Regions from separate parts of the Micromonospora sp. NPDC048835 genome, predicted to be linked through region 1. Evidence: riboswitches for the same ligand, from Rfam matches in the RefSeq annotation. Region 1 holds a riboswitch; the other holds the start of a gene.
What was found. A riboswitch is a leader RNA that binds a small molecule or an ion and turns the genes downstream of it on or off. The one in region 1 is predicted to bind S-adenosylmethionine.
Positions count from the first base shown of each region.

Region 2: linked by a shared signal. The riboswitch ahead of AB0C15_RS07795 (ABC transporter substrate-binding protein) and the one ahead of thrC (threonine synthase) in region 1 are both predicted to bind S-adenosylmethionine.

Region 1 is NZ_JBEZGM010000008.1:76,533-82,220, forward strand. Features, by position in the region: gene AB0C15_RS12075 (GNAT family N-acetyltransferase) at 1-839, opposite strand, end outside; gene thrC (threonine synthase) at 1,077-2,363, opposite strand; SAM riboswitch class I at 2,374-2,509, opposite strand; gene AB0C15_RS12085 (DMT family transporter) at 2,578-3,540, opposite strand; gene AB0C15_RS12090 (metalloregulator ArsR/SmtB family transcription factor) at 3,632-3,937, shown strand; gene AB0C15_RS12095 (DoxX family protein) at 4,340-4,807, opposite strand; gene AB0C15_RS12100 (hypothetical protein) at 5,374-5,628, shown strand.
Region 2 is NZ_JBEZGM010000004.1:277,988-283,675, reverse strand. Features, by position in the region: gene AB0C15_RS07810 (Na+/H+ antiporter) at 1-145, shown strand, start outside; gene AB0C15_RS07805 (amino acid ABC transporter ATP-binding protein) at 174-917, opposite strand; gene AB0C15_RS07800 (amino acid ABC transporter permease) at 914-1,684, opposite strand; gene AB0C15_RS07795 (ABC transporter substrate-binding protein) at 1,724-2,590, opposite strand; SAM riboswitch class IV at 2,864-2,975, opposite strand; gene AB0C15_RS07790 (amino acid transporter) at 3,062-5,002, opposite strand; gene corA (magnesium/cobalt transporter CorA) at 5,189-5,688, shown strand, end outside.

The DNA of each region.
Region 1 (5,688 bases):
CGGTGGGCGGGGTCGACGATGGTGATCTGCTGGAACGCGTGCCAGTCGGCGGAGGCACCCACGTCCAGCAACGTCCAGGCGACAATCCGGCCGGTCGCTTCGTGCCGCATCCCGAGGTGGTATCGGCGCCGGCCCCGGGCGTCAAGCGCCCGTTCGTTGCCGCGGATGCGCTCGGCGTCGACCTGCTCCGGCTCCCACTGCACGTCACCCATGGGGGCGTCCATCATCAGCCGGCCGTCCAGGTAGGCGATGTCGGCGACGTACTCCGGTGGGGTTGTCCCCTGCCAGCAGACGGAGTGGTATCCCTCGGCGTGCGGCCGCGCCTCGGCGAGCGCCGCCCGCAACGCCACCCGGTCGATCTTTGCGACGTCGAGTCGGCGACGCACCTCGGCCAAAGCGGGCTGGGCGCCGATCGCGGCGGCGAAGGCGTCGCCCGCCCCGCTGCGGTCCGGCCCGTCGGGCAGGGCGGAGACCGCCATCGCCACGACCCGCTTGCGGCCGTGCTCGCGGAGCAGGCGCACCCCGTACTCGTGCAGGGCCCGACCGACGCCGCGACGCCGCAGCTCGGGGTGGACCGTCAGGTCGGCGGTGGCGTTGTCGGGGTTGTCGAGCTGCGGCAGGTCGAGCTGGAGGTAGCCGGCCGGCACACCGTCCAGTCGGGCCAACGCCCAGAGCGACCTGTCACCGGGCATGGGCGTGTGGAACAGCGCCTCGAAGCGGCGTCGGCAGAAGGGTGGGAAGTCCGGCAGATCGACGCCGTTGGCGGCCGATCCGATCCGGTACGCCGCGTCAATGGAAGCCCGGTCGGCGCCGTCGAACGACGCGATCGTGATGCTCATGCCCTTGAGCGTGCACCGGACAAAAGCGATCGGGCCAGCGAATTATTCGCTGGCCCGATCGGACGTGGTCGGGAGGGACACTCGCACAACGCCTCCGGCGTTGGGTCGCAAGAACTTCAAAAGTCTTCGGCGAAATGCCCTCCCGCACGGAGCATCTTGCGCCGTCCGGTTCCTGCCGTCAAGTCCGTAGCGGCGGTTTTTCCACACTCACAGCGAAAATCCAGTCACCCGGTGGATTCAGCCGAGGAGGCCGGCGTCCCGGGCGGCGCGCAGCGAGGGCTTGATGTGGTGGGTCGGCCCAACCTGGCCGGCGACCGCGTCGATGGTCTTCAGACCTTCGCCGGTGTTGAACACGACGGTCTCGGCGGTCGGGTCCAGCCGACCGGACTCGACAAGCTTGCGCAGCACGGCCACGGTCACCCCGCCCGCGGTCTCGGCGAAGACCCCGGTGGTGCGGGCCAGGTCACGGATGCCCGCACGGATCTCGTCGTCGTCGACGTACTCCATCCAGCCGCCGGTGCGACGGACCGCTTCCAGGGCGTAGAGACCGGCCGCCGGGTCGCCGATGTTCAGCGACTTGGCGATGCCGGTCGGCTTGACCGGGACGATCGTGTCGGTCTCGGCGTGCAGGGCGGTGGCGATCGGGTTGCAGCCGGCGGACTGCGCGCCGAAGACCTTCCAACCACCGGCCGGCGCCTCGACCAGGCCGACCTCCACCAGCTCGGAGAACGCCTTGTCGATCTTGGTGAGCAGCTCGCCGCTGGCCATCGGGATGACCACCTGCGCCGGGATCCGCCAGCCGAGCTGCTCGGCCACCTCGTAGCCGAGGGTCTTGGAGCCCTCCGCGTAGTACGGCCGGACGTTCACGTTGACGAACGCGGTGTCCTCGAACTCGTCGGTCTCCACCAGCTCACCGCAGAGCCGGTTGACGTCGTCGTACGAGCCGTCGATGGCGACCAGTTCGCCGCCGTAGACGGCGGTGGTGATGACCTTGCCCTGCTCCAGGTCGCTGGGGATGAAGACCACCGAGGGCACCCCGGCCCGGGCCGCGTGGGCGGCCACCGAATTGGCCAGGTTGCCTGTCGACGCGCAGGCGAACCGGGTGAAGCCGAGCGCCTTGGCGGCGGTGAGCGCCACCGAGACAACCCGGTCCTTGAACGAGTGGGTGGGGTTGGCGCTGTCGTCCTTGACCCAGAGCGGCGCGGTGATGCCCAGCTCGGCGGCGAGGTGCGGGGCCGCCACCAGGGGGGTCAGCCCCGGGTCGAGGGTGACCCGGCTGGCCGGGTCCTGACCTGCGGGGAGCAGCGCGGCGTACCGCCAGATGTTGTTCGGGCCGGCCTCGATCTGCTCACGGGTGACGGCGGCCAGTGCGGCGGCGTCGTAGTCGACCTCAAGCGGGCCGAAACACTCGTAACAGGCGTGCTGGGCGGCGAGCGGGTAGCGGGCCGAGCAGGCACGGCAGACCAGGGCGCGGGCGGGGCTGGCAGCGGTGTCGATGCCGGAGGCGACGAGCGTCGACGTCATGTCGAGAGTCCTCTCATCTTTCCCCGCATCGCACGGTGCGGCGGGGACGGAATTGGCACCTGCCCCGCGGGTCGCTCAGCGGTGAGCGCGCGGGGTGGTTGCCGGGGCGTCGTCGGGCCGTATCCCTCAGCCCCTCTGGATGAGGTATGCAGTTGTGCCGTCGAGTCTAGGACAACGCTGTCGCCCCGTGCTACCGCCGATCCCAGTCAGTGGGTCAGCGCGCACTCACCGCAACCGGGTCGGTCACCGCGATCGGGTCCGTCACCGCGCTCGGCCGGGGCAGCGAAGGGGTCCGGGGTCGGGCGGCGAGGTTCGCGGCGATCAGGGCGGCGATCGTGATGGCAGCCCCGACCAGCTCGACGGGCTCCGGGCGGTAGCCGCGGGCGATCTGCACCGCGAAGGTGGTCACCGGAACGAGGTTCATGAACAGCGCGGCGTTGGCGGCGCCGAGTCGCTGCACACCGGTGTTCCAGGCCAGGACCGCGATCACGGCGCCCACCAGCACGGCGTACGCCAACTGCGGGGCGACCGCCACGAGGTCGGCGGCGGCCGGCGCGTGCTGCCAACCGACCGCGTCGGCGCCGATGCTCAGGACGAGCATGGCCGCCGTGCCGGCGAGCGCGGTCAGGGTGGTGAAGCGCAGCGGGGACCACTCACCGAACCGGCTCGCACCGTGGGTGTAGATGCCCCAGCCCAGCACCGCGCCGATCATCATCAGGCCGCCCAGGCCGAACTGGCCGAGTCCGGCCAGGCTGCCGCGCGTGATCACCAAGCCGACTCCGAGGAGCGCCACCAGGGAGAGCGCCAGCAGGAGCGGCTTCGGGCGTACGCCGTCGCGGGCCCAGCGGACGAGCTGGGTGATCACCGGAGTGGTGGCCACGAAGAGAGAGATCTGCTGCGGGGCGGCGTGTTCGAGTGCCAGGTTGGTGAGCAGGTTGAAGCCGGCGAAGCCGACCACTCCGAGCACCACGACCTCCCCCGCCCGACCACCGTGCCGCAGCGCGCCGGCCCCCTCGCGAATCAGCAGGATGGCGACCAGAACGACGGCGGCCAGCAGGTAGCGCGCGGTGGTCAGGTTGAGTGGGTCGATCCGGTGGAGCGCGCTGGCCAGGATCGGGAACATGACGCCCCAGCCGAGCACGGCGACCAGGGGGTACGCAGTGGCGCGGGATCGCATCGGCAACTCCAATGTTCGAGTATCGTCGAACCAACGACACCGACCATAAGGCGTTGTTCGATCATTGTCGAACAAGGGTTACACTGGTCACATGGAGCCGCATGAGCCCGACCTGACCGTCGTCCCGGTCACCAGCGTGTTGGCCGCACTCGCCGACGACGTGCGGCTACAGATCGTCCGGGCACTCGCCGAGGGCGGCGAGGCCGCCTGCGGCAGCCTCGACTTCGGCGTCTCCAAGGCGACCCGCAGTCACCACCTCAAGGTGCTGCGCGAGGCGGGCCTGACCCGGACCAGAGCCGCCGGCACCAGCCGACTGGTCCGGCTCCGCCGGGACGAGGTGGACAAGCTCTACCCCGGCCTGCTGGACGCGGTCCTCAGCCAGCGCCCGCCGGCCTGAGCGCTCCGCCCGCCCGCCCGCCGGCCCGCCGGCCGCGGTCCGCACGCTGCACCGCCCGCCTGCCTGCTCGACCGGCAGCGCGGCCGCTGGCGGCTCAACCGGCAGCGCGGCCGCTGGCGGCTCAACCGGCAGCGCGGCCCCTGTCGGCTCAACCGGCGGCGCTTCCCTGTCGGCTCAACCGGCAGCGCTTCCCTGTCGGCTCAACCGGCAGCGCTTCCCTGTCGGCTCAACCGGCAGCGCTTCCCTGTCGGCTCAACCGGCAGCGCTTCCCTGTCGGCGGGCTGGTGGAACTTGCCACTGACACGTCCTTTGGAGCTGAATCGTCTACGACATCAGGCGAAAGCCGCCGCCCGTCCGCCGAAGCCGCCTCGTCGAGGCTTCGGCGGACGGGCGGGGATGCGGTCAGACAGGCACCGAATCGGGCTCAGCCGCCGAAGCCGAAGCCGATGTCGAGGTGGAGGTGGAGCCGGCGCGCCGCCGGGCGAGCAGAGTGTCGAGCGCCCAGGCACCCGGACCGAGGGCCGCGACCAGCAGGAACGCCCAGCAGAAGAGCGCCGCCCGCTCGCCTCCGTTGTGCAGCGGCAGGAGAGCGTCCGGCTGGTGCACCACGAAGTAGGCGTACGCCATCGAGCCGGAGGCGAGGAGCGCGGCGGGTCGGGTGAAGAGCCCGACCAGCACAAGTACGCCGCAGACCAGTTGGATCAGGGCGGCCCACCAACCGGGCCAGGTGCCGAACGGCACCGCCTTGCCAGTCATCGGGTTGCCGCCGAACAACCCGAACACCGAGGACAGGCCGTGCAGCGTGAACAGCAGGCCGATCACGATGCGGAACAGGGACAGGATCGGCCCGCCGAGCCGAGAGACGTTCATCGAACCTCCATCGAAGAGAGCGAATAGGTCCCGTTAATCGTGGAGGACGAACGCATCGAAGAACATAAGTTCCTTGCTGGTGGGAAAATCCACCCTGAAAATGGCATGACGTTTCACCACCCCACCCCACCCCACCCCGCCCGATCTCCGCGATCTTGCGCTTCCTGCTCGTCGATCATGGAGTTGTGGTGGGTGACAAATAATCCTCAAGATGAGCAAATCAGGCACCAAGACTCCTTGATCGACAAGGTCGAGTGCCACATCCCCGCGATCTTGCATTTTCTGTCCTGACATAGAGGGCATCCCGCCTATATCGACTACCGAAAACGCAAGATCGGCGCGACCCTCCTGCTCGGTACAAATTGATCTACCAGGCCATGCGGCGCCTGCTTCCCCAGCACGTCCGCGCCACCACCTACCTCGCCCTTGTCGCCGACGAACTGGAACGGCTCACCCGCGATCTCACCACCGCCAACACCGAGGCTGAACGCATCCGGCAGGGTCTGCGGCAGTGGCAGTCGCGGGCACACCGACTGTCGGCACACCTCGGCGGCCCCGAACAGCCGGTGGTCCCGGTGACCGAACCGCACTGGATCATCCACCTGCCGACCACCCTGCACCGGGTCGACGACGCGGCGGCGCTGACCATGGCGCTGCGCCACTTCCTCGGCCATGTGCTCGCCATCGACTTCGGCGAGACGACGCTCAGCGAGGAGGACCGGCAGTCCGTGCGTACCCGGGTCTGGTGCGACACCAGGCTCGCCGGGACCGGCCGTTGCGGACGCCCGGCCGACCAAGACGGACAGTGCCTGGCACCGTGAGACGGGCCTCGGCGGGTCGTTTGCGGGCCGGGTCGGCCCCGTGCTGCCTGCGAGCGATGC
Region 2 (5,688 bases), on a different contig from region 1:
GCGCCTGGGCGTCCTGGCCCACAAGAGACGGGAGGTCACCCGACTGCGCGACAACCGGGAGATCGACGACCTGGTGCTGCAGGAACTCCAGTCCGCGCTGGACAACGAGGAGATCCGGCTGCTGGGACGCGGTCCCACCGAGTGACCGGCGGCGACCGTCCGAGCGGCGTGGCTCAGAGCACCTGGTCGAGGAACCGGCGCAGTCGCGCAGACTCGGCCCGCTCGAAGATCGCCTCGGGTGGGCCCTGCTCCAGCACGACGCCCCGGTCCATGAAGGCGACGGTGTCGGCGACCTGCCGGGCGAAGCCCATCTCGTGGGTCACCACCACCATGGTCATGCCGGCGGCGGCCAGGTCGGCCATCACCCCGAGGACGCCCTTGACCAGCTCCGGGTCGAGCGCCGAGGTCGCCTCGTCGAAGAGCATCACCTCGGGCCGCAGCGCCAACGCGCGGGCGATCGCCACCCGTTGCTGCTGACCGCCGGAGAGCTGCGCCGGTCGGGAGTTCGCCTTGCCGGCAAGCCCCACCAGCTCCAACTGGGCCCGGGCGACGGCGTCCGCCTCGTCCGCGCCGAGTTTGCGCAGTCGGCGCAGCGCCAGCGTGACGTTGCGCAGCACGCTCATGTGCGGGAAGAGGTTGAACTGCTGGAACACCATGCCCACCCGCTGCCGCAGCGCGTCCGGGTCGTCGCCGAGCACGCTGCGCCCGTCCAACAGCACGTCACCCCGGTCCGGCTCGATCAGCCGGTTGATGGTGCGCAGCAGGGTGGACTTGCCCGACCCGGACGGGCCGATGACGCAGGCCGTGGTGCCGCGCGGCACCGAGAGGTCGGCCCCGCGCAGCACCCGGTTCGGTCCGAAGGCGAGGTGCACATCGCGGACGTCGAGGCTGACCGAGGTGGTGGTGTCGGTGGTCATCGTCGGCTCCCTTCGGTGGCGGTCAGCAGGTCCTCGTCGTCCTCGTCGTTCGGCGCGGCGACCGGGCGACCGTTGCGCAGCCGCCCGTCGATCCAGTTGACGACGTGCGTCAGCGGAACGGTCAACGCCAGGTAGAACAGACCCGCCAACAGCAGCGCCGACTCGTTTCCGGTGGCTGCGGCGTAGTCCTGCCCGATCCGGAACAGCTCCCGCTGGCTGGCCACCAGACCGAGGAAGTAGACCAGGCTCGAGTCCTTGATCAGGGCGATGAGCTGGTTCACCCAGGCCGGCAGCACCCGCCGGATGCCCTGCGGGATGATCACCAGCCGCATCGCGTCGGCCCACGGGAAGCCGAGCGCGCGGGCCCCCTCCAACTGGGCGGCCTCCACCGACTGGATGCCCGAGCGGAAGATCTCCCCGATGTACGCGGCGGCGATGAGCGACAGCGCCAGGATGCCCAGCGGGTAGGGGTCCGGCCCCCACACCTGCATGCCCAGCGGGGCCAGCCCGACGCCGATCAACAGGATCGTCGCCGCGGCCGGCAGCCCTCGGAACACGTCGGTGTAGACCCGTGCGGGCCAGCGCAACCAGCGGCTGCGGGAGGTTCCGGCGACGGCCAGCAGCAGCCCCAGCACCGAGCCGAGCAGGGCGGCGGAGACCGCCAGGATCAGCGTGTTGGGCAGCCCGACGGTCAGCATCTCGGGCAGCGCCTCGCGCATCGCGTCGGCGTCGAAGAACGTCTCCCACAGGGTGCTCAACGGATCCATCGGTCGCCCCTCCTACCGCCCCGCTCGCTCGTCACCGATTCAGGACGCGGCCGACGCGGACGCCGACGGCGCCACCGCGACCGCGCCGCTGCCCGGCTTGAAGTCCGCCGGGATCGGCCGGCCCGGGTAGTACTGCGCCTGCAACCGGGTCCAGGTGCCGTCGGCGATGACCTCGTCCAGGGCCCTGTTCAGCGCCTCGCGCAGCTTGTCGTTCCCCTTGGCCACCGCGTACGCGGTCGGCGCCGGGCTGAGCTGCTTGGCCGCCACGGTGATCTTGCCCTTGCTGTCGGCGGCCGACTTCTCGCCGATCTCCGCCGGGGCGATCCACGCGTCGGCGGTGCCCGCCTTGAGCTGGTTGATCGCGCCGTTGTAGTCCGGCACCCGCACCGGGTTGAGCTGCTTGCCGGTGGCGTAGTCGTCCTGGACGGTGCCCTGCACCACCACGACCCGCTTGCCGGCGAGCTGCTCGAAGCCGGTGATCGGCGAGCCGGCCGGGACGTCCAGGCCGAAGTAGCCGAAGTCGTAGCCGTTGCCGAAGTCGACAGTCTTCTTGCGGGCCTCAGTGATGGTGATCGAGGAGCTGCCGACGTCGAACTTGCGGTTGTTGACCTGGCTGAGCAGCGCGGAGAAGTCGGTGCCGACGAACTCGACCTTGAGGGAGAGCTTGCGGGCCACGGCGGTGAGCAGGTCGTTGTCGAAGCCGGTGAACCTGCCGTCCTCGAGGTAGACGTTCGGCGGGGCGTCGGTGAGCGTTCCGGCGCGCAGCACACCCGGCTGGGCCAGCCCGTACGGGTTGGCGGTGGCGTCGGACGAGCTGTCGTCGCCGCAGGCGGTGAGGGCGGTGGCGGCGAGGATCGTGGCCGCGCCCAGGGCGGCGGCACGGGTCAGGGCAGGAAGGAATCGCACGGGTGTCTCCGAAGGGTGGTGTCTCGGCGCGCACGGGCGTACGCCACCGACGGCGCGCCCGAGGGGCGTACCGGTGGGAAGGTGTTCCGGAAGGGAAGTGCTAGCGCGTGGTGCCGCGACGACAGGCGGCGCTGCACATTCGCATCATGTCCACGTGCCGTCGCCGGGTCAGTGCGGGCGAGGGTCGACCGGTGCGGGCGTCCGCGACGTCGGTCGGTGGGGTGGTGCTGAGGATGCGCATGGTTCTCCCGGGTCTGTGCTGACCTGGGTGCCAGGCCACGCTTGCACCGACGTCGTGCCGGTGCCTGGTCTTCACCCGGGGCACCCCACCGCGGAGGAGGGTTGCCGGCCAGCGAGCCGGGGCTTCGCGCTGGCGCTCATGACCTGCGCCGAGGCTAGCAGCAGCCACCTGTGGTGCGTCCAGTCGTTATGACCACCCTCACCGTCCGCGTGGAGCGGCCCGTCCGCAGGTCAGCCGGCGTGCACGTGCGGTCGACGGCCCGGGTCGGGCTCGTGGCGGCGCAGGATCTCCCGGGTCACCGAGGCGATGGCGCCCTGCCCGAACGCCAGGTAGCGCAGGAGGTTGCGGGTCGGGCCACCCTCGGACCACTCGAAGTAGATGTGTGGGCGCCGACGGCTGCGGTCGCGGATCTCCAGTAGCAGGGCGGCGAGCGCGGTGGGCACCGAGGAACTGGCCAGGCTGAGCACCGGGAAGCGGTCGGCGGCCATGCTGCCGCGCACCAGCAGCTCGGTCTCGAAGTCGGACGGGTCGGTGACCGTGACCTCGACGAAGATGACGTCGCTGTCGTCCGGGAAGTCGTTGTCGGCCATGGTCTGCGCCAGCTTGGCGCGGTACTCCGCCTCGTCGCTCCGGTCGGGTTCGTGCGCCACGAGGCGGATCCGTCGCCCGGCGCGTTCGTCGATCATCCGGGCCGCGGCCGGGTCCAGTTCGACGTGGTCGACGCGCAGCTCGTACGCCCGCATCAACCGGGACAGCACCGACACCAGGATGATCGCGCCGATGAAACAGGCTGCGATCTTGACACCGTCCGGACGTTCCACCACGTTCGCCGACGTGGTGTAGACGAAGATCACCGCGATGACGCCGAACGCGATGGTGCGGCCGCGCTGACGCTGCCGGCGCGCCGCGAGCGTCACCGCCGTCGCCGCCGAGGTGATCAACACCAGCACCCCGGTGGCGTACGCGCCGCCCTGCGCGTCCACGCTGGCCTCGAAGACGACCGTGATCAGGAAGGCCACGCCGGTGAAGACCAGCACCAACGGTCGGACGGCCCGTGCCCAGGTCGGTGCCATGCCGTAGCGGGGCAGGTAGCGCGGCACGAGGTTGAGCAGACCCGCCATCGCCGACGCGCCCGCGAACCAGAGGATTCCGATCGTGGACAGGTCGTAGACGGTGCCGAACACCTCACCGAGGTGGGCGTGCGCCAGGTACGCCAGCGCCCGACCGTTCGCCGGACCGCCCGGCTGGAAGGCCTCCGGCGGAATGAGCACGGTGGTCGTCACACTGCTGGTGATCAGAAAGACGCTCATGATCAGCGCTGCGGTGGTGAGCAGCCGACGCGCGCCACGGATCCGGCCCAGCGGTCGTGCCTCCGAGTCCTGCGGCTCACCCCGGATGCTCGGCATGACCGCCACCCCGGTCTCGAAGCCGGACAGGCCCAACGCCAGCTTCGGGAAGACCAGCAGCGACAACCCGACCACCAACCATGGATCGCCGTGCCCGGTGGTCAGCATGGTGGTCCAGTCGCCGACCGCGTGGGGATGCGTCGCCACCCGCCAGAGCGAGTCGACCACCACCACCGCGTTCAACGTCAGGTAGACCGCGACCAGGACGACGGCGATCCCGATGGCCTCGGTGAATCCCTTCAGGAACACCGCGCCCAGCAACGCCACGAGCAGCAGCGTGACAAGCACCTCGTGGCCCTTGAGCCCGCTCGGCCAGAACGGGTTCTCGTCGATGTGCGCGGTCGCGTCGGCGGCCGAGAGAGTGATGGTGATGATGAAGTCGGTGGCCACGAAACCGAGCAGCACCAGCACCAGCAACTTGCCCGGCCAATAGCTCAGCAGACGGACGAGCATCGCGATGGAACCCTCGCCGTGCGGGCTCTCCACCGCCACCCGTCGGTAGACCGGCAGCGCCCCCAGCAGGGTCACCAGCACCAGCACCAGCGTCGCCACCGGCGAGAGCGCCCCGGCGGCCAGCGCGGCGATGCCCGGCTGGTAACCCAGTGTGGAGAAGTAGTCGACCCCGGTCAGGCACATCACCTTCCACCACCGGTGGTGCCGGCGCTCCGGCGGGCGCCCGTGCGGCCCCGGGTGCTGGACGGCCTGGTCCGAGCCGGCGTCGAACAACCATTCCCGCAACCGGCTGGCGCGTCTGTCGACAGTCACCGGCGCGTCCCCCGTCATCCCGCCCGCGGTCACCGTGAGTATCCGCCCGTCGGGCTGTCCCCGTCCGCCGGTGCGCGGAACCCGACCGACGACGCGGCGGGTTTCGGGCCCGGGACAGGGGGGAAGCAGCGCCCCCGGGTTGGCGGGCGCGCGCCGGACCGGAGGGCACCGGGGGAGGGACAGGGCATGGTCGGCGGCCGTCGCTTCCGCCCGGGTGACGGCTTCGGCCGCCAACTCGACGAGTACGAGACGAGGGTCGGCGAGCCGCCGCCCCCGCAGTCGCCGGCAACCGCTCCGCAGGGCGGTCTGGTGGACAGCGCGGTCTACCTCCGGGGGCACCGGTTCGCCTCGCCGCCCGGCCTGGCCGAGACGTACCGCTGCCTCCAGGAGCAGGACGGCGCGATGGCCTGGATCGGGTTGTACCGGCCCGACATCGACCAGATCACCTCGCTGGCCCGGGAGTTCCGGCTGCACGACCTGGCCGTCGAGGACGCGATCAACGCTCACCAGCGGCCCAAGCTGGAGCGGTACGGGCACACCCTGTTCGTGGTGTTGCGCGCCGCCCGCTACGACGACCTCCGGGAGGAGGTCGAGTTCTCCGAGCTGCACCTGTTCATCGGGCCAGGGTTCGTGGTGACCGTCCGACACGGTGAGGCGCCGGACCTGGCCGCGGTACGGCGGCGGAT